Regions from separate parts of the Streptococcus sp. HMSC073A12 genome, predicted to be linked through region 2. Evidence: predicted binding sites of a transcription regulator. Region 2 holds the regulator's gene; the other holds the start of a gene.

Region 1 (11,148 bases), on a different contig from region 2:
CTTACGAAATACCATTTTTATACGTAATTTTCACGATTACACTCTTTCTGTGGGGGAGTTTGTAGTATAATCATGGCTGTTGTCTGTCCCACTCCCATGACATTCTTATTTTTTCAAACTCCGTTTACACGCTCGATAGGTTTGCTCCATGAGCATGGTAATGGTCATCGGACCAACCCCTCTTGGTACAGGAGTAATGAGACTTGCGGTTTCAGATACTTCATCAAATTTCACATCGCCAATCAATTTACCATTTTCATCACGATTCATACCTACATCAATCACGACCGCGCCTTCTTTGACAAAATCTTTAGTCACAAAATGTCCGCGACCAATAGCTACAACTAAAATATCAGCTTCTTTTGTAATCTCTGACAAGTGATGTGTCCGTGAATGCGTCAGAGTTACTGTTGCATTTTTAGCAAGTAAAAGCTGTGCCATGGGCTTTCCGACAATGTTACTCCGTCCAATGACAACAGCACGTTTACCTTCTAATTCTACACCGTACTCATGAAACATTTCCATAATTCCAGCAGGTGTGGAGGGAATCATGACAGGATGACCACTCCAAAGGCGTCCCATATTCATTGGGTGAAAGCCGTCCACATCTTTATCAGGGTCAATTGCTAACAACACTGCCTCTTCATCAATATGCTTTGGCAGTGGCAACTGAACTAAAATCCCGTGCCAAGCTGAATCTTGATTGTATTGGTCTATCAAAGCAAGCAATTCTTCTTGACTAGTTGTTTCTGGCAGACGCACCACTTCGCTTCGAAGTCCTGCAGCCAAAGCTGACCGTTCTTTATTTCTCACATAGATTTGACTAGCTGGGTTATTGCCGACCAAGATGACTACAAGTCCAGGAACTAAGCCTGTTTGGTCTTTTAATTTACGAACTTTCTCTGCTAATTGTGCTTGTAATTTTTCTGCCAAAGCTTTTCCGTCGATTATCTTTGCCATATAACTCTCATTTCTATTTTCTTCATTCTATTATAGCAGAAATTCATTCATTTGTCCTATAGACTTTTTTATAGAAAGTTATAGAGCGAAACCAACCTTGTCTTTCCACCTTTTTCTACTATTTTATGAAAATTTACACAAAAAACAGAAAAAAAGGAGCCAAAAAACTTAAAATTATCTTAAACCTTAAAACTATTTTAAGGTAACTGCTTTAACATAGAACACGGTACCAATTTAGTTTAAAAATTTAAAGAAGGGAAGAAGACAATGCAAGTAGTGAAACGATCTTTGCATTACATCAGTCGAAAAAAAGTTAAAACTCTTCTTGTATTTCTGATACTTACTCTCATTTCAACTGCCTTAACTAGTAGCTTTTCTATTATGGGAACGACTAATAATATCGAAAAGAAAATCTATGACGCATCAAATACTGGCTTTACAATAACTAGCAAAACACTTGAACGACCACTTTCACTAAAAACAGCAGAAAAATTACTTGAGAATAAAGAAATTTCAAAATTCAACTTCAAATACGATGCTTTAGCAAGTTTGACAGATAAAACTGTTGTCAAGAAAAAACAAGGTGTCACAAGAGACAATCAAAACCCTGTCCTCAACAACCTAGTCGCAGCATTAGGAACAAGTGATTCTACTCTAGAAACAACCTTTGCAAGTGGTGTTTTCAAGCTTGAACAAGGAAAGCCAATTCGTAAAGACGATAAATCTAAGATTCTCATCCATGAAAAATTAGCTAAAAAGAACCATTTAAAAGTTGGAGATAAACTAAAACTAAAGGGAGCCTCCTTAAAGGATGAGGATGCTAAACAACTCCATGAAGTAGAGTTTGAAATTGCTGGTATCTTCTCCGGAAAAAAAGAAGAGAAACAAACCGGTTTAAGCTCAGATGCGACAGAAAATACTGTCTATATGGACTATGAATCGAGCCAATACTTACAAGGCTACAAACCAGCTGATTATAAATTATCTGCAGCCGTTTATTTCGTATCAAATCCAAATCAAATTGATAAAATCATCAATACAGTCAAAAAGTCAAAAATTGATTGGAAGCAAACTGATCTTGTTAAAAACTCTAAAGCTTTTGAAGCAGTTTCTTCTTCTGTTACCAGTTTCAAACAGATTATTAATGTTTTAACTTTCAGTATCATTATTGGAAGTATCAGCGTTCTTTCCTTGATTCTCATGTTCTGGTTGAGAGAAAGGATTTATGAAATCGGAGTACTATTATCTCTCGGTATTTCAAAAGCGATGATTATCTCTCAATTCATACTGGAACTGGTTATCATATCAGTATTTAGTACGGCACTAGCTTCTATTAGTTGCTCTTATATTTCCACTATGGTATTCAAAGGGTTTATAAAAGGCGGTCAACAACAAGATAGCTCATCCGCTATTTTTGAAAATATCGTTCCGCACTTACATACCTCTACTATTCTGATGACTTATGGAATACTGCTCATCATTATTTTACTTGCAGTAGTAGGTTCATCTTCTATTATCCTACATAAAAAACCAAAAGATATTTTAACCGATATAAGTTAAGGAGACAAAACATGACAATTTTAAAAATGGATTCAGTTAGTTACCAATACAATAGCCTACAAGAAAATGTATTGAATCAGATCACAGCTTCATTTGAAGAAGGAAAATTTTATGCTATTATAGGGAAATCTGGTGCAGGAAAATCAACCTTGCTTTCCCTTCTTGCAGGACTTGATACTCCTACAAAAGGAAAAATCCTCTTTGAAGATCAAGACATCGCTCAAAAAGGCTATAACCATCACAGACGGAAACAAATCTCCCTGGTTTTCCAAAATTATAATTTAATCGATTACTTAACTCCGATGGAGAATGTTCGACTCGTGAATTCTCAAGCAAATAAAGATAGCTTGTTACAACTTGGACTCAACGAAAAAGAAATCCATCGTAACGTATTACGATTATCAGGTGGCCAGCAGCAACGGGTTGCTATTGCACGCGCTCTTGCATCTACAGCACCAATTATCTTAGCAGATGAACCAACTGGGAACTTAGATGAAGGTACTGCCATGGACATCATTGAAGTCCTAATTAAATCAGCTAAACAAAAAAATAAATGTGTGATTGTGGTGACACACAGCAAAGAGTTAGCTAATAAAGCGGACGTCGTCTTAGAGTTAAGCAATAAGAACTTAGTCGAAGTCACTAAGAATTATAAATAAGAGCTCCAAGGAGAAGAAATTATATGTTAACGATAAAGAACGCCCTTGCCTATGTATGGCGCAAAAAAATAAAAACACTGATTATCTTTTTAATCCTGTTAGCCATCTCTACTTTAACACTTGGCAGTATTGCTGTTAAAAATGCAACAGACGCTGCTTCAAAAGAGACTTTCAAAAATATCACTAGCAGTTTCTCAATGCAGATTAACCGCGAAGTGAACCAAGGTACCCCTCGCGGAGCAGGAAATCTTAAAGGCGAAGATATCGAAGCTGTGGAAAAAGTTAAAGGTATCTCTGGCTACATCAAACGAATGAATGTTATCGCTGACTTAATTGATCACCAATTGGTTGAATCTGGAGAAACCGACTTTGAAAGCGAAGATAGAAAACAAAAATTCGGCCGTGCCATTATGGCAACAGGTATCAACGATTCATCTAAAGATGATAAATTTACCGCAGAAACCTTCAAACTAGTTGAAGGTAGACATATCAACAAAAATGACAAAAATGTTGCTTTAATTCATAAAGATTTTGCAGAAAAGAACAAACTTAAAGTCGGCGATACGATTAATATAAAATCGAATACTTATGACTATGATAACGTTCGCAAAGCTAATAAAACGACTAAAGTGACAGTTATCGGAATTTTTGACGGGAAAAATAAAGGAGGCGTTTCTAGTCCTCAAGAATTGTATGAAAATACCTTTATCACAGACTTAGAAACGACTAAAACTTTACAAGGTTCAACAGATAAAAACGCTATTTATCAAGATGCTACTTTCTTTGTAAATGGTAGCCAAGATATTGATAAAGTGATGGCGAAAGTAAAAGAAATATCATCTATTGATTGGGAAGCCTACACCCTTGTTAAGAGCACAAGCAACTTCCCAGCACTTCAATCTTCTATTAACGGTATTTACGGCGTTACTGGAAACCTCTTAATCGGAACTCTAATCTTTGGAGCGATTGTTCTTACGCTAGTCTTGTTCTTATGGATCAATGGTCGTAGAAAAGAAATGGGAATCATGCTTTCAATGGGAATTAGCAAAACAAAGATTTTCTTCCAATTTATCACAGAAGTTCTCTTTGTAAGTATATTTAGCTTCATTGGTGCTTACTTTGCAGGTAGTGCTGTCAGCAAGGTGATGGGAAATAGCATTTTAAAACAAGTTACCAGTGGTATTGCTGAAAAACTAGCTCGAGAAGGTAAGAGCGCCAATCTTGGAGGCGGGGCTGAAGTGGATGACTTTAACAAGACCCTCACTAGCCTCAATGTACATGTATCTCCTGATGATATGACCAAGGTGGTCATCTTTGGACTTGCCATTATCATCGTTTCCGTCCTCATTGCTTCAATCACGCTCCTTAGTAAGCAACCAAAAGACTTACTAATGGGAGATAACAGCAAATAAGATATCAATGAGTTCAGACAAAATCGGTCCGTCAGCTAAGTTGACGGACCGATTTATTTTATAAACAGCTAGACTGACTCTCGGATGAAATGACGTGAGGTTCGCTTTGTCGACTTGGTCGATAAAATGAACCGCTTTGGATTGGCTCTGTCGACCCAGTCGAAAAGATAAATAACTTTTAGTTTACCACGTCGACCCGGTGGACGAGATAAACTACTTTTGGTTTTCTCCGTCAGCCCGGCGGACGAAATGAAGCACATTGGATGTGGCTCACTTGCCTATTGTTGCCCTCTTTTTTGCTCCCAACCATACTGATTGTTTACTGATTTTTACAGTTCTTTTGATGTGCTTTCAGCTTCTTCATGGCCCAGTCGTAGTGACTCGATGTGCAGCTGACAAAGTAGGAGCCAAGGGTACTCCCACCAACCCATTTATAGATGCCCTTTGAAAACAGCTCTTCATTTGTAAAGGTTTCAGCCATGGTTAGCACTTTTTCCTGTGATTGATGAAGCAACTTGATTGCTTTTTCTAGCGGTGTCTGTTGATGTTTTTGCCAAAATGCCACATTCATCTCACCATAACTTCTCCAATTATAAGCTGCTGGCAAAAACGATTTTTCGACACCATTTTGATTGGAATGCACCCAATCCAAAAGCAATTGTTGCCACTCATAAAGATGAATGAGAACATCTCTGAGGTTTTTATCCCTCTTCCAATGCGCCTCTTTCTTTTTTTCATCTTTTGAAAAATCAAATGGAGTCTTTAACTCTTCTTCTGTTAATTGGGAAATCAATGACTGCAGCTTTGCATATTGCTGCGTCGCTGCACTGATCAACTCAGTCTTGCTAGTAGGTCTTACCATGTTGTGTTCTCCTTTTTTAATAAATCATACAACAAATAACCTGACAACCTCTGTCATATTTTTAGTTTTCTCTTTATTTTTGTCTCATTTTTTCTTTGATTTCACATTGGCAGTCGCAATCGCCACAGCGTCCTTTTCCTTTGATGATATGGTGCATAGCTGCACCTGCTAAAACTAAAATGATGATAAATACAATAATCGTGGACATAATTTCTCCTATACTGTTTGACGTGTCAGACTATCTAAAGTGATAACCTCTACTGTTTCTTTGCGCGGTTTTCTAAAGATGAAATAGAGACCCGCTGCCACAACGAGCAGAGCAAAGACAGTCACTGGAGATATTCCTTTTCCGTACAGCAAAACTTGACCAAATTGGTAAATCACAAGGCTGACATTATAAGCCAGTAGGGTTTGAAATGAAATAGCAATCCACGTCCATTTAGCATTTCCCATTTCCCGATGAATCGCACCAATCGCTGCAAAACAAGGAGCGCAGAGTAGATTAAAGACAAGGAATGAGTAAGCGGAAAGTGCCGTATAATGCTGTTGGAGATTGGTCCACAACTCTTTGGTGGTCTCTGTCGCGTCTGTCACTTTATACAAGATTCCAAAAGTAGAAATCACCGTTTCCTTAGCCAACAATCCCGTAATAGCCGCAACCGTTGCTCGCCAATTGCCAAAGCCAAGAGGGCTAAAGATCCAAGCTAATCCTTTTCCTAAGGTGGCTAGAATACTATCTTCTGTTTCGACCGCCTGTAAGCTAAAGTTATAGGAACTAGCAAACCAAATGAAAATATTGGTCACAAAGATAATCGTTCCAGCACGCTTAATGAAGCTCAAAGCCTTTTGACCAGCATAGCGCAAAACCGTTTTGACTTGTGGCAGGTGGTAACTCGGCAACTCCATGATAAAGGGCGCGACAGCGCCACCGAGGATTGCTGTCTTTTTCAGAGCAATTCCTGATAAGACAATGGCTCCCATTCCGACAAAATAAGCACTTGGTGCAATCCAAGGATTGCCGGGGAAGAAAGCTCCCGCAATCAAGGAAATAATCGGCAACTTGGCAGAACAAGGCATAAAGGTTGTTGTCATAATGGTAATTCTACGGTCACGTTCATTTTCAATGGTTCTACTCGCCATGACACCAGGAACGCCACACCCCGTCGAAATCAACATGGGGATAAAGGATTTTCCAGATAAACCAAACCGCCGAAAGATTCGATCCATCACAAAGGCAATCCGGCTCATATAGCCGATGTCTTCCAAGAAGCCCAAGCAGATAAACAAGACAAAAATCTGAGGCACAAAGCCTAGCACAGCTCCGCAGCCTGCGATAATCCCATCAATGATTAAAGATTGAAGCCAGTCAGCTACAGCTAATTGCTCTAGCAATGATTTAACACCATTTGGAATCCATTCTCCAAAGAGAACATCGTTTGTCCAATCCGTTCCCATCGTTCCAATCGTTTGAATAGAGAGGAAATACACCAACCACATAACAAGCGCAAAGATTGGTAAAGCTAAATAACGATTGGTCACAATACGGTCAATCTTATCTGACAAACTTAATTTAGTAACATCGGCTTGCAGCGCCATTTTGACTGCTGACTCAATAAACTCATAGCGCGCATTAACAACAATGGTTTCTGCGTCTTCAGTGTAGATTTCTTCCGTAATCCGAATCGCATCTTCAATCTCTGTTTTTTGAAAATCAGACAATGCCAGCTGTTCAGATAATTCTTTATCGCGTTCAAAAAGCTTAATGGCATAAAAACGAGCTTGTTTTTGAGGCACTGCATTCCCCAAAATACGGATGATTTCTGACAAAGCCGCTTCAAAATGATTGTCGTAAGCTGGATAGAAAGCCTCTTCTACCTGATTCATCACTCGCATGGCCTGCTGCATGACTTGGTCAATCCCTGTCTTTTTCAAAGCACTGGTCGCTACGACCGGCACTCCTAGCTGGTAGCTTAATTTAGTCGTATCAATCCATTTTCCTTGCTTTTCAACGACATCGCTCATATTTAAAGCCAGCACAACCGGAATCCCCGTCTCAATCAATTGCAAGCTCAAGTATAGATTTCGTTCCAAATTGGTTGCGTCAACTACATCCAAAATCCCGTCTGCATTACCGCTTAAAAGATAATTTCTACTAATCACTTCTTCAGAAGTATAAGGCGACAACGAGTAAATTCCCGGTAGATCTTGAATAATAATATCTTTATTTTTACGAAACAGACCACTTTTCTTCTCGACAGTGACACCAGGCCAATTTCCCACATGCTGGCTACTACCGGTTAGAATGTTAAATAAACTGGTCTTTCCACTATTCGGATTTCCCGCAAGCGCTAATTCTTTCATCCTTTTGCTCCCTTTTCGCTTTTCACAACACTAACCAGACTCGCTTCTGACTTTCTCAACGTCAAATCGTAACCTCTCAACTTAATTTCTAATGGATCACCTAATGGTGCGACTTTCTGCAACTGAACTTTTGTGTTTTTCGTCAAACCCATATCCATCAACCGTCGTTTTAAAACACCATCTGCATGAATTGCTTCGATGTATGCCACATCTCCAACAGCCAACTCAGATAAAGGAAGAGAAGATTTGCTACTGCCCTTTGGCACAACATCCAGCTTTTTCAAAATAGAATTATCCAAGGCAATCCTCGCAGCTCGAACTAAGAGAATAGCTGTGTCGTTTGTTTTTGAAATGACTTGAATAAAACTGCCTATCTTAATCCCTAGATCAGCTAAATGACGGACACTTGCTTCCTCTAGATCGATTCCGACAATTTCATATTCTGTTAATAATGTTATCCGAGATAAATCCATACTATCTCCTTTTCTGTTTGTCAAGAAATATGCTTGCTATCACTATTAGTATACCACTTTTTTCTAAGAATTTCTGACAATTCTAAGGTAGATAAATAAAAATTATTGCAAAATAAATACCCCCTAAGCAGGTGCCTAGAGGATATCTTATTAGAGACTAGCAAATTAATACAACAACTCATAAATTTCCATAGCAATCAAATCAATACTGTCAAATGTATAAGTTTCATGCGCTGCTACATCACGAAGAGTGAATACTGAGCCATTTTCTTCGTCATAGCTATAAGCTACTTCTGCTACAACAACTCCGTCACGCTCAAAATTGCGTTTCAAATTGCCGCCATCTTTTGTCATAGCATCTAAACGATTGATAATTCTTACTAAATGTGATTCCATTTTCCTTCTCCTATTCATTTATACGTTACTATTTTACCACAAATGAAAGATGAAATACCAGTAAAAGCCCTGTTTTTGATAAATTTAACACAAAATAAAACGCTTCAGTACAAAAATCTGTCTTTTAACACTTTATTCTTGCAATGTTTTAGAATACTGCTATAATAAAACTAAGAAATTTGACTATTATTGACCAATTGGTATTATTCAAACAAATTTTAAAAGAAAGAGGTAGCACATGCTTTGTCAAAATTGTAAAATAAATGAATCTACCATTCATCTTTACACGAATGTGAATGGAAAACAACACCAAGTTGACCTCTGTCAAAATTGTTATCAAATCATGAAAACAGACCCAAACAATGCCTTGTTTCGTGGAATGACCAATATGAATAATCAAAACAACTTAGACCCTTTTGATGATTTCTTTAACAATCTAGGGAATTTTCAAAATCATCAAGAACCACAAACCCCTCCGACTCAATCTGGAGGTGGTTACGGCAATGGAGGTTACGGTTCCAATCAAGGTGGGAGTGCACGCCAGCAAGCTCCGCAACAGCCTAAAGGCCTCCTAGAAGAATTTGGTATCAATGTAACCGAATTTGCTCGGCGCGGTGAAATTGACCCTGTCATCGGTCGTGATGAGGAAATCGTCCGCGTCATTGAAATTCTCAACCGTCGAACAAAGAACAATCCAGTCCTCATCGGAGAGCCTGGTGTCGGTAAAACAGCAGTTGTCGAAGGCTTAGCTCAGAAAATTGTAGATGGAGATGTTCCACATAAACTCCAAGGCAAAGAAGTCATTCGTTTAGATGTCGTTAGTTTGGTTCAAGGGACTGGAATCCGTGGTCAATTTGAAGAGCGAATGCAAAAACTCATGAACGAAATTCGCTCTCGACAAGATGTTATATTATTCATTGATGAAATTCACGAAATTGTTGGAGCTGGTTCTGCTGGCGATGGAAATATGGATGCTGGAAATATCCTAAAACCAGCACTTGCTCGCGGTGAACTCCAATTAGTCGGTGCCACAACTCTCAATGAGTATCGCATTATCGAAAAAGATGCAGCACTGGAACGCCGGATGCAGCCAGTAAAAGTGGATGAACCAACGATTGAAGAAACCATTACTATTCTAAAAGGCATTCAAAAAAAATACGAAGACTATCATCACGTTAAATACACAGATGATGCTATTGAAGCGGCGGCTGTCTTGTCCAATCGTTATATCCAAGATCGCTTCTTGCCCGATAAGGCCATTGACTTGCTAGACGAAGCAGGTTCAAAGATGAATTTGACACTTAATTTTGTTGATCCCAAAGTTATTGATCAACGCTTGGTAGAAGCTGAAAACCTCAAGGCACAAGCTACTCGTGATGAAGATTTTGAAAAAGCTGCTTATTTCCGTGACCAAATTGCCAAATACAAAGAAATGCAGCAAAATAAAATGGCAGACCAAGATACACCTATCATCAGTGAAAAAACGATTGAGCATATCATTGAGCAAAAAACAAATATCCCAGTTGGTGACTTAAAAGAAAAGGAACAATCGCAATTAATTAGTCTGGCTGATGATTTGAAAGCTCATGTCATCGGTCAAGATGATGCCGTTGATAAAATTGCAAAAGCTATTCGCCGTAATCGTGTCGGACTTGGCTCTCCTAATCGACCAATTGGATCCTTCCTCTTTGTCGGACCAACCGGTGTCGGTAAAACAGAACTTTCTAAACAATTAGCGATTGAGCTCTTTGGCTCAGCTGACAGCATGATTCGCTTTGATATGAGTGAATATATGGAAAAACACAGCGTAGCCAAACTCGTTGGAGCACCTCCAGGCTATGTTGGCTACGAAGAAGCCGGACAATTGACAGAACGCGTACGCCGCAATCCTTATTCTCTCATTCTGCTTGACGAAGTAGAAAAAGCGCACCCAGATGTCATGCACATGTTCCTGCAAGTTCTTGACGATGGACGTCTGACAGACGGACAAGGGCGCACAGTTAGCTTTAAAGATACAATTATCATCATGACTTCAAACGCCGGTACTGGCAAAGTTGAAGCAAATGTTGGTTTTGGAGCAACACGCGAAGGACGGACTAACTCTGTTCTCGGTGAATTAGGCAACTTCTTCAGTCCAGAATTTATGAACCGCTTTGACGGTATTATCGAATTTAAGTCCCTTGATAAGGAAAATCTCCTAAAAATCGTAGACTTGATGCTAAAAGATGTCAATGAACGACTTGCAACAAATGACATTCACCTAGACGTGACAGACAAAGTCAAGGAAAAATTAGTTGACTTGGGTTACGATCCGAAAATGGGAGCTCGTCCTCTGCGTCGGACAATCCAAGATCACATCGAAGACGCCATTACTGACTACTACCTTGAACACCCAAGTGAAAAAGAACTCAAGGCTGTCATGACAAGCAACGGTAAAATTGTCATCAAATCGGCTAAAAAAGCTG
Region 2 (11,148 bases):
CGTTTTGCAGTTGTTGAAAAAGCAGATGATCAAGTATTTGGAGCTTACCAACACAATGGTGGACGTATCGGTGTTATCACAGTTCTTTCAGGCAGTGACGAAGATCTTGCAAAACACGTGGCAATGCACGTTGCCGCTATGAAACCTTCTGTTCTTTCATACAAAGAATTGAGTGAAGAATTTATCCATGATGAATTGGCTCAAATGAACCACAAAATTGATCAAGACAACGAAAGTCGTGCAATGGTTGGTAAACCAGCGCTTCCACACTACAAATTTGGTTCTAAACTTCAATTGACGGATGAAGTGATTGCACAAGCTGAAGAAGACATCAAAGCTGGTCTTGCAGCTGAAGGTAAACCAGAAAAAATCTGGGACAAAATTATTCCTGGTAAAATGGATCGCTTCATGCTGGACAATACAAAAGTTGACCAAGCTTACACATTACTTGCGCAAGTCTATATCATGGACGACAGCAAGACTGTTGAAGCATTTCTTGAAAGCCAAGGTGTGACAATTGCAAGCTTCACTCGTTTTGAAGTAGGTGACGGCATTGAAAAAGCTGCCAATGATTTTGAATCAGAAGTAGCTGCAACTATGGCTGCTGCACTTGGTCAAAACTAAGGCAATCAATAGTTAGTGTTTAAATCATAAATAAAAAGGTTAGAGAGCTGATATAACTCTCTAGCCTTTTCTAATAGTGTCTGCGATTATTTTACAATTTTTTTCGTGAATCCCTTGTGAGAAATCACAGAGTCTACAAATATTAAAACGATTAAAGAAATTAGTAGATAGGTAATTTCGGAGTAGGTAAAAGCGATTCGATATGTTTGTGTAAAGAGAATAGCACAGACACTTACAGCAATGATGGCTAAATCAATTGTCCATTTTGTTTTAGGTTTTATTGAAGACGGTTCAAATAAAAATGGAGCAAATAAGCAGATGACTAACGGGACGACTTGGACATCCACATAATCAGCAGAAATAACTGTAAAAAAGAATAAAGTTGAAACCAACCAAACCAGTACATGACGTGTATATTTGAACCAATCCATTTTCATTCATTTGGCCTCCTTTTATTATTATCGTCAAATTTTCATCTATATTATAACGCTTTAAAATTAAAAGGCAAGCGCTTACACTCTAATTATTCCTATTCTATAAGCTTTTTCACTTGCTTGAATAATCAGACTTTTCAGTTTTTCATTTAGGTCTTTTTCTTTCAAAAATAAGAGATTTTCGGTATAATATTAGTCAAAGATAGTCAATGTCAGTTGCTCATTTATGGAGCAAAAGAAAGAACTGGAAGAAAGGGTTGTCATGAGCCATAAGAATACGTCAGACAGTATTGAGGAATACATCAAAGCAATTTTAGCTCAAGCTGGGATTGCAGAGTTGAAGCGCAGTGAAATTGCGGATGTTTTTCAGGTTGTTCCAAGTCAGATAAATTATGTCATCAAGACACGTTTTACGGAAAGTCGTGGCTATGTTGTTGAAAGCAAGCGTGGTGGAGGCGGCTACATTCGGATTGGTCGGATTGAATTCTCTAATCATCATGAGCTGCTTTGTGATTTACTGCATAGCGTTGGCGAGCAAATCAGTCAACAGGTCTTTACAGATATCATTCAGTTATTGTTTGATGAAAAAATCATGACAGAACGAGAAGGGAATCTTCTTTTAGCGACGACAACAGACAGGGTATTGGGAGTAAATGCTGCACAGATTCGTGCGCAGATGTTAAAGAAAATTTTACAACAAGTTGATAGAAAAGGGAAAAACTAATATATGAAATATTCAAAAGCTTTGACAGAAAGTATTGAGTCGGCACAACTGTTAGCGAGTCATTTTGAAACGGATTATTTGGAGTCTTGGCATTTGTTGATTGCCATGGCGAATAATCCTTATAGTGTTGCGGGTTCAGTTTTAAATGATTATCCGCTTGAAATTGATGATTTTGAGAAAGCAGCCTTTCATATCACAGGAAAGATTTATCAACAAGAGGGAAGCTTTACCATTTGGCCGTTTTCTCATCGTATGAAAGTGTTGTTTTTGACAGCTGAGCGAATTGCAGAGGTTGTGCATGCTAAGAATCTTGGGACAGAGCATGTGTTGTTAGCTATGCTGTTTGACCGAGGAAGTTTGGCGGCACGTCTCCTTGAATTTACAGGCTTTAGCTATGAGGATAAAGAAGGCGTTTTGCGTATGACCGATCTTCGGAAAAACTTAGAGCATAAGGCTAGCTGGGGTAAAGAAGATATAAAGGCTATTCGCCACTTAAATAAAAATACTGCTGCAGCGAAACAAACGATGGTCAATATGATGGGGATGCCTCCTTCTACCAGTGGTGGACTAGAAGATTATACCCGTGATTTAACCGAAATGGCTCGTGCTGGTCTTTTAGAACCGGTCATTGGGCGGGATAAAGAGATTTCTCGCATGCTTCAGATTTTAAGTCGCAAGACGAAAAATAATCCAGTGTTGGTAGGAGATGCAGGAGTTGGGAAGACAGCATTAGCCCTTGGTTTGGCGCAACGTGTGGCAGCTGGTCAAGTTCCAAATGAGCTTGCAAAGATGAGAGTTCTGGAGCTGGATTTGATGAATGTGGTAGCTGGGACTCGTTTTCGCGGTGATTTTGAAGAGCGGATGAACAATATTATCAATGATATTGAAGCAGACGGGCATGTGATTCTCTTTATTGATGAGCTTCATACTATTATGGGTTCTGGCAGTGGGATTGATTCGACATTAGATGCAGCGAACATTCTCAAGCCAGCTTTGGCTAGAGGAACACTTAGAACGGTCGGCGCAACGACACAAGAAGAGTACCAGAAATATATTGAAAAAGATGCGGCTCTTTCACGGCGATTTGCCAAGGTTACTATTGAAGAGCCTACGGTAGCTGATAGTATTGCGATTTTACAGGGGCTCAAGAAAAGCTATGAAGAACACCACAAAGTGGTGATTACAGATTCAGCGATTGGGACAGCTGTTAAGTATGCTCATCGTTATCTAACAAGTAAACATCTACCTGACTCGGCGATCGATTTGCTAGATGAAGCTGCCGCAACGGTACAAAATAAAGGTCCGCAAAATCATGTAAAAACAGAATTGAGTGCAGCAGACGAGGCTTTAATGGCAGGCGATTGGAAAAAGGTTGGCACTTTGTTGGAAAAAGAAAGTCAGCCAATTGTCTACAAACTAAAGGTTAAAGACGAGGATATTTTGGTAACACTCAGCGGTTTATCGGGAATTCCTGTGCAAAAGTTGACGCAAACAGATGCGAAGAAATACCTCCATTTAGAAAAGGAACTGCACAAACGGGTCATTGGGCAAAATGAAGCAATTTCTGCTATCAGTCGAGCGATTCGGCGCAATCAATCCGGCATTCGCACCAGCAAACGTCCAATTGGCTCCTTTATGTTCTTGGGTCCAACTGGGGTTGGAAAAACTGAGCTGGCTAAGGCTTTAGCGGAAGTTCTTTTTGATGACGAAACAGCATTGATTCGTTTTGATATGAGTGAATATATGGAGAAATTTGCTGCCAGTCGACTTAATGGAGCGCCTCCAGGTTATGTCGGTTATGAAGAAGGGGGCGAATTAACTGAAAAAGTTCGCAATCGTCCGTACTCTGTACTCCTCTTTGATGAGGTAGAAAAAGCACATCCTGATATTTTCAATGTGCTTCTACAAGTCTTAGATGACGGGGTGCTGACCGACAGTAAGGGACGCAAGGTGGATTTTTCCAATACCATTATCATTATGACTAGCAATCTTGGTGCGACAAGTTTGCGGGATGATAAGACGGTCGGTTTTGGAGCGCGTGATGCCCGCTTTGATCATGAAAGCATGGAAAAACGGATGATGGAAGAACTCAAGAAAAGTTATCGTCCGGAATTTATCAATCGGATTGATGAAAAGGTTGTTTTCCATAGCCTGACTAGCGAAGACATGCAAGAAGTGGTAAAAATTATGGTGAAGCCACTCATTGTCAGTCTCGCTGAAAAAGGAATTGAACTGAAATTCCAACCTAGTGCTTTGAAACTTCTGGCTCAAGAGGGTTATGACCCTGAAATGGGAGCTCGTCCACTGCGCAGAACTCTACAAACTCAGGTAGAAGATCATTTATCCGAATTACTTTTAGCTGGTGAGTTACAGATGGGACAAAGTTTGAAAGTCGGTGTCAAAACTGGACAGCTGAAGTTTGAAGTGCTCTGAGTTTTTCCTTGAAACATTTAGGGATAGATAAGGACTTAAAAGATGAACATTCGTGAAATGACAGAAACGGATTATGATCAGGTTTATCAATTGTGGTTATCATGTGCAGGCATGGGATTGAATGATTTAGATGATTCAAAAGAGGGAATTGCTCGTTTTTTGCAGAGAAATCCTCAAACTTGTCTGGTGGCAGTAGAAAATCAAACGATTATCGGAGCGATTTTAGTTGGTTCGGACGGACGAAGAGCCTATAATCTATCATACAGCTGTTCATCCGAACTATCGCAGGAGAGGGATTGCTCGGCAGTTGGTTGAGACAGTTTTAACTGTCTTAGATGATTTGAAAATTCATAAGGTCGCCTTGGTTGTCTTTAAAAGAAATAAAGAGGGGAATCAGTTTTGGGAGAAATTAGGTTTCTCTGTTCGAGAAGATCTTATTTACCGCAATCAAGCGAGGACTGAAATGACTCGGATAGATACCTGGTAGAAATTACTCTTTAAATAAAAAGCACCAACCATTTGGGAATAATTTTCCAGATGATTGGTGTCTTTTAATGTTTAGACTTGTAGCAATTCTTCAATTTCCGCAAGGCTGTTGGCTTGGGAAATGGCACCGCGGAGTTTGGCCGCGCCAGCCGTTCCGCGGAGGTAATGAGGTGCTAAGCCACGAAATTCTCTAATGGCGATATGTTCGCCCTTGAGGTCAATTAGACGTTTCAAATGATCGTAAGCGACTTGCATTTTATCCTCAAAGCTGAGATCAGGCAGGATTTCTCCTGTTTCAAAATAGTGGTTAATCTGATGAAAAAGATACGGATTGCCCATAGCAGCGCGCCCAATCATGACAGCATCTGCCCCCACTTCTTCTATACGCTGTTGAGCATCTTGGACAGTACGAATATCGCCATTGGCAATAAAAGGAATCTTGGTTAAGGCTTGCGCAACATTGTGGAGGGTTTCAAGATCAGCGTGACCGGTATACATTTGTTCGCGTGTGCGTCCGTGCATAGCAAGAGCTGACACACCAGCAGCTTCAGCTGCCAGTGCATTTTCCACAGCTAGTGAGGCGTCCGACCAACCAGTGCGCATTTTTACAGTCAACGGAATATCTAGAACAGAACGAACTTTATTGATAATAGAATAGATTTTTTCTGGATCTTTGAGCCATTTTGCCCCAGCTTCGTTTTTAACAATTTTATTGACGGGACAGCCCATATTGATGTCCACAATATCTGTTTGGGTATTTTCTTGGATAAATTCGGCTGCGCGCGCCAAACTATCTTCGTCACTGCCAAACAACTGAATGGAAACGGGATGTTCTTCTTCGTCAATATGCAGCATGTGGAGTGTTTTTTCGTTGTTGTATTGAATGCCCTTGTCTGAAACCATTTCCATGACGACAAGACCTGCACCCAGCTCTTTTGCAATTGTCCGAAAAGCCGAATTGGTCACTCCTGCCATAGGAGCGAGAACAGTCCGGTTGGGAATTTTTACATCACCAATCAAAAAAGCGGTATTAAGATTTGTCACGAATGAGTTCCTCCAAGTCTTTCTCGTCAAAATGATACGTGCTTTGGCAGAATTGGCAAGTGATTTCAGCACCGTGGTCTTCATCTCGCATTTCTTCAAGATCTGACTTAGGTAGGCTTGAGAGGGCATTTAAAAACCGCTCTTTGCTGCAATCACATTGGAAGCGGAGCTTTTCTTCTGACAAGCGTTTGTAGGGATCGTTGCCATAGATAGCTGAAAGCAAGGCTTCAATATGGTTTTCAGATTCCAAAAGTGTTGAAATAGCAGGCATTTCTTGGATTCGTTTTTCAAAGCGGGTGATTTCTTCTTCTTTGGCACCTGGAAGGACTTGCAAGAGGAAGCCACCAGCAACCTTGACCTTGTCATTGGCATCTAGTAGAACATTCAACCCGACAGCTGACGGAGTTTGCTGGCTTTCTGTTAGATAGAATGCCAAATCTTCGCCAATTTCACCGGACACAAGCGGAGTCATAGAATGATAAGGATTTCCAGTTCCATAGTCTGTAATGACGAGGAATTCGCCATTTCCAACGAATGGTCCGACCAGCACTTCGCCAGTCGCGGTTTTTTTAATGTCTACGCCGGGATTTTGCACATAACCTTTGACAGTACCTTTTGTATCTGCAACGGTGATAATAGCACCGAGAGAGCTTGTCCCTAGCACTTTGACGGTGATTTTTGTATCTCCTTTTTCGTTTGCGGCAAGGATTTGACTGGCAATGAGCGTGCGACCTAGTGCTACAGTTGAGCTGGCCTGAGTGTGATGTTTTTCTTGAGCTGTCCGAACGGTTTCAGTACTGTCCAGTACATAAGCTCGGAAAGCTCCGTTTTCTGAAATAGTTTTAATAATCTTGTCCATACCTTTTATTGTAACATAAAAAAAGAAAAGGGAGCGGGACAAAAATCGGTATTTCGTAAGAAATTGATTTTGTTGTCCCACCCCGCATAGTTGACGAGGTTGTTGTCATTCTTTGCATAGCAAGGAATGACAACAACCAAGCATCTATTTCGTTTCGGTGAAAAAATAGTATATTATAAGAATTTAGGAAACTTTTGTCCTAAACTCTTGTTCCAGTCCATTAGTTTTCGTTTGTAGTCCGTTCATCCACTTCTTTTTGAGTTTCTTTTCCCTGATCTAGCAAAGCTTGGATAATCTTTTGGTCGCGTAGTTTAACAGAGTCGTTAATGGTTTCAGCGGATTGGATAACGGTCGCTTCAAGGAGAGCGCGTTTTTCCCGTCCTTTGTCAATGGCTTCGATAATACCTTGGTTTTGAGCGACTAAGCTTTCAGCCAACTTAGTGACAGATTCGACTGCAATTGTTGGATTTTGCGAGATTCTCTCCATTTGTGGAATGACTTCTTTGCTGGTTTCAGCCAGCATTTGAAGCGCTGCATTGTTGGCATTAGAAATGGCGTCCGCTACCTGACCAGATTTCATTGATTGTTGCAAAATGCCTAGTTGAGCAATAGAGAGCTTCATGGTCGGAATGGTATTGCGACGGAGCATTCCGAGCTTTTGGCGCATATCAGAAGACACCTTCACGAGATTACGCATTTGCGGGGTAGTGGCCCAAGCAACATACAGACGGCTGATGTATTCAGTGTGTTGCTGTTCCAATGTATTGACAACTTCAGTCAAGCGGGCCAATTCTTGTGATTTGGTTTGGTAATCTAGAGTGGCGGTATCTAATTGTGCCACTTTATTTTGAAGAGTCAAGGCACGCGCACTAGCTTCTCTTTGACTGGCTTCAATAAAGGATATGACACCGACTAGATTTTCAATGGATTTGGTATTGTCTTCGATCAACATCTCAGCAGAAACGATATTGCGTGCGAGTACATCTTCTTGCTTGACGACAGTAGCAGCCATTCCGTCCATTTTTTGCTCGATATTTTGTGAATCAAAATAGAACTCTTGCAAGGTATTCTTACTTTGTTTAAAGAGTTTTTCTAAGAAATTTGGCTTTTTATCTAGTTCTGCAATTTGAGCATCCTTGTACTTAGCAACAAAACCATTTAACTCTTTATTAGTGTTTTTTAGCAATTCATCGACTTGTGGGATTTGAAGTTTCTTTTGCTCGGCTAAAATACGGTTGACAGTGTTATTAACATCTTCGACCGCGGCTTGTCCAAAATCTAAAAGAGCATTTTGGTCGGAAATAAAGTTATCTACCAACTGAGGGGCTTTTGCTATGATAGCATTTTGTTGTTCAGGAGTTAATTTTTCCAAAAAAGTTAACTGCCCATTTGCTTGGGTTTTGGTTGATTCAATAATCTCGGTGGTTTTATCCGTTTTCGTAATGGCATTGTTAGCGATTTTGTCAATGTCGAAGTTAAATTCTTGGCTCATAAGGTCTCCTTTTGATGTTATAGTTCTGTGTTCGTCTCTTTTTTAGTTAAAATCCGCAAGCTGATATCAAAGTCTCGTAGGTCAGCTTCGTTGAGCTGACGGAGTGTTTCATCCAAGTCTAAATCAAACTGCTCAATAGCCACTTTGGCACTGGAGAGCCGTTCCTTGGCATTGTAAAAATCTTTCGGGGAAGTCTTGATTTTTAGGTAGCCCTCCAAAATATCCTCATAATGCTCCATTTGAGACTGATGGATCGCAGTTAATTCTTCCTTGTTGTTGCTTTCTGACTGAGAAATTTTCTTGAGAATAGCTTCATGGTCGGTTTGGATATTGTGAATGGTTTCGAGCAATTCTGGTGCTAATTCTTCAAGGCTTGACTTTGTACTCTCAGCATCTTGCGTGCGGAGGTTGTAAAGTTGAGCATGAATGTCTGCTGTTACGTCTTGCACTTTCCGTTGAATCCGCTGGTAAATCTCAGGTGAGATATGTTTTCTCAAGGTATCAGTCCGACCTTGGATATAGCTTAATTGAGGCAAGAGCTGTTCAGCCAACTGTTGGTATTTTTCATAAGCCCTTTCTTCCAGATAAGCATCTAATTGTTTGATTCGACTATCTGCGGTACCGATTTCCTCTTTCAAATCTTCAATTTGCTGACTGGCGTTAGGTCTTGTGATTTTTTTCGGCTGATGGGTTGCATAGTAGTAAATTCCGTAGCCTATCCCGACAGCAAAGAGGATCGGGATGAGGTACTGCATAATAATACCAACTGCGATAAAAATAAGCAGTATACCAATCCATCTTCTAGAACGTACATTTCTATAATCTCTTCTGGACATAAATTATCTAATCCCGTTTCTTCTGAAATTTCTAAGTCTATTTTAGCATAAAAAAGTATCAAAGACGGAACTGAACGATATTTTTAATAAAAAGTTTGGCTGAAAATAATCATGGACTGATAAGATTTTTCAAAAATTTCTTGACTTAGAGTGCACTCCAAGGTATATAATAAAAGTGTAAATGTTTTATCTTTTTGATGAATGTGGAGCATCATCTTTTTAATAGAGAAAGGAACAATAAGATGAAAGCAGCAGTTTTTGTGAAGCTGGGGAGAATGGAAGTATAGGAAGTTGCTCGTCCAGGTGCTGTTGTCGGACGAGTCGGTGTACCTCATACAGGGGACATCAATATCGGTGACTACTGGATGGTCAATTTGGCAATGGCTAGCGGACCGGCTTCTTGTACAACTTATGACAAAGAAATCTTGCTAAAAGCAGTTCTAGACGGTCAAATCAATCCTGGTAAAGTTTTCACTCAATCTTACAAATTGGAAGACATTGACCAAGCCTAACATGGCTGATAGAAAAACGATTAAAGCGATGATTGTGATGAATTAAGAGTTCCGAAAGAGGTTGGTAGAATCCGGCCTCTTTTATGATTGTGAATGTTAGTCCAATAGTTCTCAAATACCTTCATTTTTGATAAAATAAAAGAAAAGCAGTTAAAAAGGGAGAAAGTCATGTCTTTAACCAGTCAGATTATTACAGCTGAATTTCCAGATTTAGAAAAAGTAGAGCAATTGAATATAGAAGCCTTTCCTGAGGAGGAGCGTGCACCGCTATCAGAGCTGCTACGCTATGGAGATGGAGAATTTTCTCATTTCTTTGCCTTTTATGATGAGAATGAATTTGTCGGTTTTGCCTTTTCAGTCTACAATGACAAAGCCTTTTATGTTAGCTTTTTTGCGATCATGCCTCATTTACGCAGCCACGGTTATGGTGGCAAAATTATTGATAAGTTGGTGGATTTTTATCAAAGAACCATGGTTTTAGAGGTAGAACGCCTTGACGAGCCTTGTGATAATCTGGAACAGCGAAAAGCTCGTATGGATTTCTACCAGCGAAACGGCTTTCGCTCTTCGCATGCCTACTTAGAATACGACGGTTTAAGCTTTGAAATTCTTTATAAAGGACCGTTTTTTGATGAAGAAGCCTACCGTGATATTTTCAAAAAAATCCAAGAAGACGGTTATTTTGAATTTGAAATCAAGCATGGTCATGGAAGAGACTGGGAGTAGCTGAGAAATTCTAGCAGATATTTCTATTTTTCATTGAAAGTTATACATAAAAAAACGAGCTGTTTATTTTGCTCGTTTTTTTATGTAATGAAGTTTAATGGATTTCTGGGAAGAGTTTAGCCAATATTTTAGGTGTAATGCTTTGACCGGGACCTTCTGCACAATAAGTGTGCATATACATAGAAGGATTGAAATTGAGCTCAATGCAGGTACAGTTAGGATTGTTTTTGCTGGCTGGAAGTGTGCTATTCGGGATAATTAAATCCACGCCACAGACCCAAGCTCCCATAGCAGCTGCCATTTCTGCTGCTAGTTCCTTATAGGAGGTGTGCATGGTTTCAGTCACATCTACTGAGTCTCCACCAGTAGAAATATTAGAATTACGGCGAAGAAAAACTTGAATTCCTTGCGGTAGGACATCATCTGCTTTATAACCTTGCTGGGCTAGCATGAGCAGCTCAATCTCACCAAGCTCAATCATTTCCAGTGGAGAGCGATGGTCGCGCCCTCGTAGGGGATTGGTATTTTTAAAAGCTACCAGTTCTCGAATGGTGTGCCGACCGTCTCCTACAACATTGGCTGCTAAGCGCAGAAGCACCGCCTCACATTTTCCGCCTAGGACAAAGAAACGGTATTCGGTTCCTGCGATAAATTCCTCAACAAGGACAGAGCTGTCCTCTGAAAAGGCAATCTCCAATGCTTTTTGGTAACTGTCTCGATTGGTAGGTGCTTGAAAAATAGAAATTCCTAACCCGAAGTTGGTGGATTTGGGTTTGATAACAATCGGCTTATCTTTGATAAAGGGATAGTAAGCTATTCCTTCTTCCAGAGTGGAAAATTCAGCTCCAGCAGGAACGGGAAAACCAGCAGCAGATAACATTTTCTTAGTCACTGTTTTATTTGCCATCGCAAGAGGCACGATATAGTTGTCCTTTGAGGTCATATTGCCATTTTTGACATACTCGATATGATCTTTAT

What was found. Region 2 encodes CtsR, which represses protease genes until heat stress. Its sites were predicted from a motif close to TTGGTCAAAAAAGGTCAAANA; they were not measured.
Region 1: a site for CtsR is predicted at 8,860-8,880, ahead of HMPREF2876_RS04975 (ATP-dependent Clp protease ATP-binding subunit). Genes of this name have one in related genera too.

Annotation. Positions count from the first base shown of each region.
Region 1 is NZ_KV810536.1:154,553-165,700, forward strand. Features, by position in the region: gene HMPREF2876_RS04935 (bifunctional methylenetetrahydrofolate dehydrogenase/methenyltetrahydrofolate cyclohydrolase) at 106-960, opposite strand; gene HMPREF2876_RS04940 (ABC transporter permease) at 1,228-2,520, shown strand; gene HMPREF2876_RS04945 (ABC transporter ATP-binding protein) at 2,532-3,179, shown strand; gene HMPREF2876_RS04950 (ABC transporter permease) at 3,203-4,591, shown strand; gene HMPREF2876_RS04955 (ClbS/DfsB family four-helix bundle protein) at 4,911-5,453, opposite strand; gene HMPREF2876_RS10175 (FeoB-associated Cys-rich membrane protein) at 5,527-5,661, opposite strand; gene feoB (ferrous iron transport protein B) at 5,670-7,814, opposite strand; gene HMPREF2876_RS04965 (FeoA family protein) at 7,811-8,287, opposite strand; gene HMPREF2876_RS04970 (DUF1797 family protein) at 8,453-8,683, opposite strand; gene HMPREF2876_RS04975 (ATP-dependent Clp protease ATP-binding subunit) at 8,922-11,148, shown strand, end outside.
Region 2 is NZ_KV810548.1:35,129-46,276, reverse strand. Features, by position in the region: gene tsf (translation elongation factor Ts) at 1-624, shown strand, start outside; gene HMPREF2876_RS07420 (hypothetical protein) at 711-1,061, opposite strand; gene HMPREF2876_RS07415 (CtsR family transcriptional regulator) at 1,321-1,782, shown strand; gene HMPREF2876_RS07410 (ATP-dependent Clp protease ATP-binding subunit) at 1,786-4,215, shown strand; partial or broken gene HMPREF2876_RS07405 (GNAT family N-acetyltransferase) at 4,258-4,702, shown strand; gene dusB (tRNA dihydrouridine synthase DusB) at 4,774-5,745, opposite strand; gene hslO (Hsp33 family molecular chaperone HslO) at 5,732-6,604, opposite strand; gene HMPREF2876_RS07390 (toxic anion resistance protein) at 6,825-8,096, opposite strand; gene HMPREF2876_RS07385 (coiled-coil domain-containing protein) at 8,114-8,932, opposite strand; partial or broken gene HMPREF2876_RS11070 (alcohol dehydrogenase) at 9,220-9,490, shown strand; gene HMPREF2876_RS07375 (GNAT family N-acetyltransferase) at 9,613-10,170, shown strand; gene gshAB (bifunctional glutamate--cysteine ligase GshA/glutathione synthetase GshB) at 10,265-11,148, opposite strand, start outside.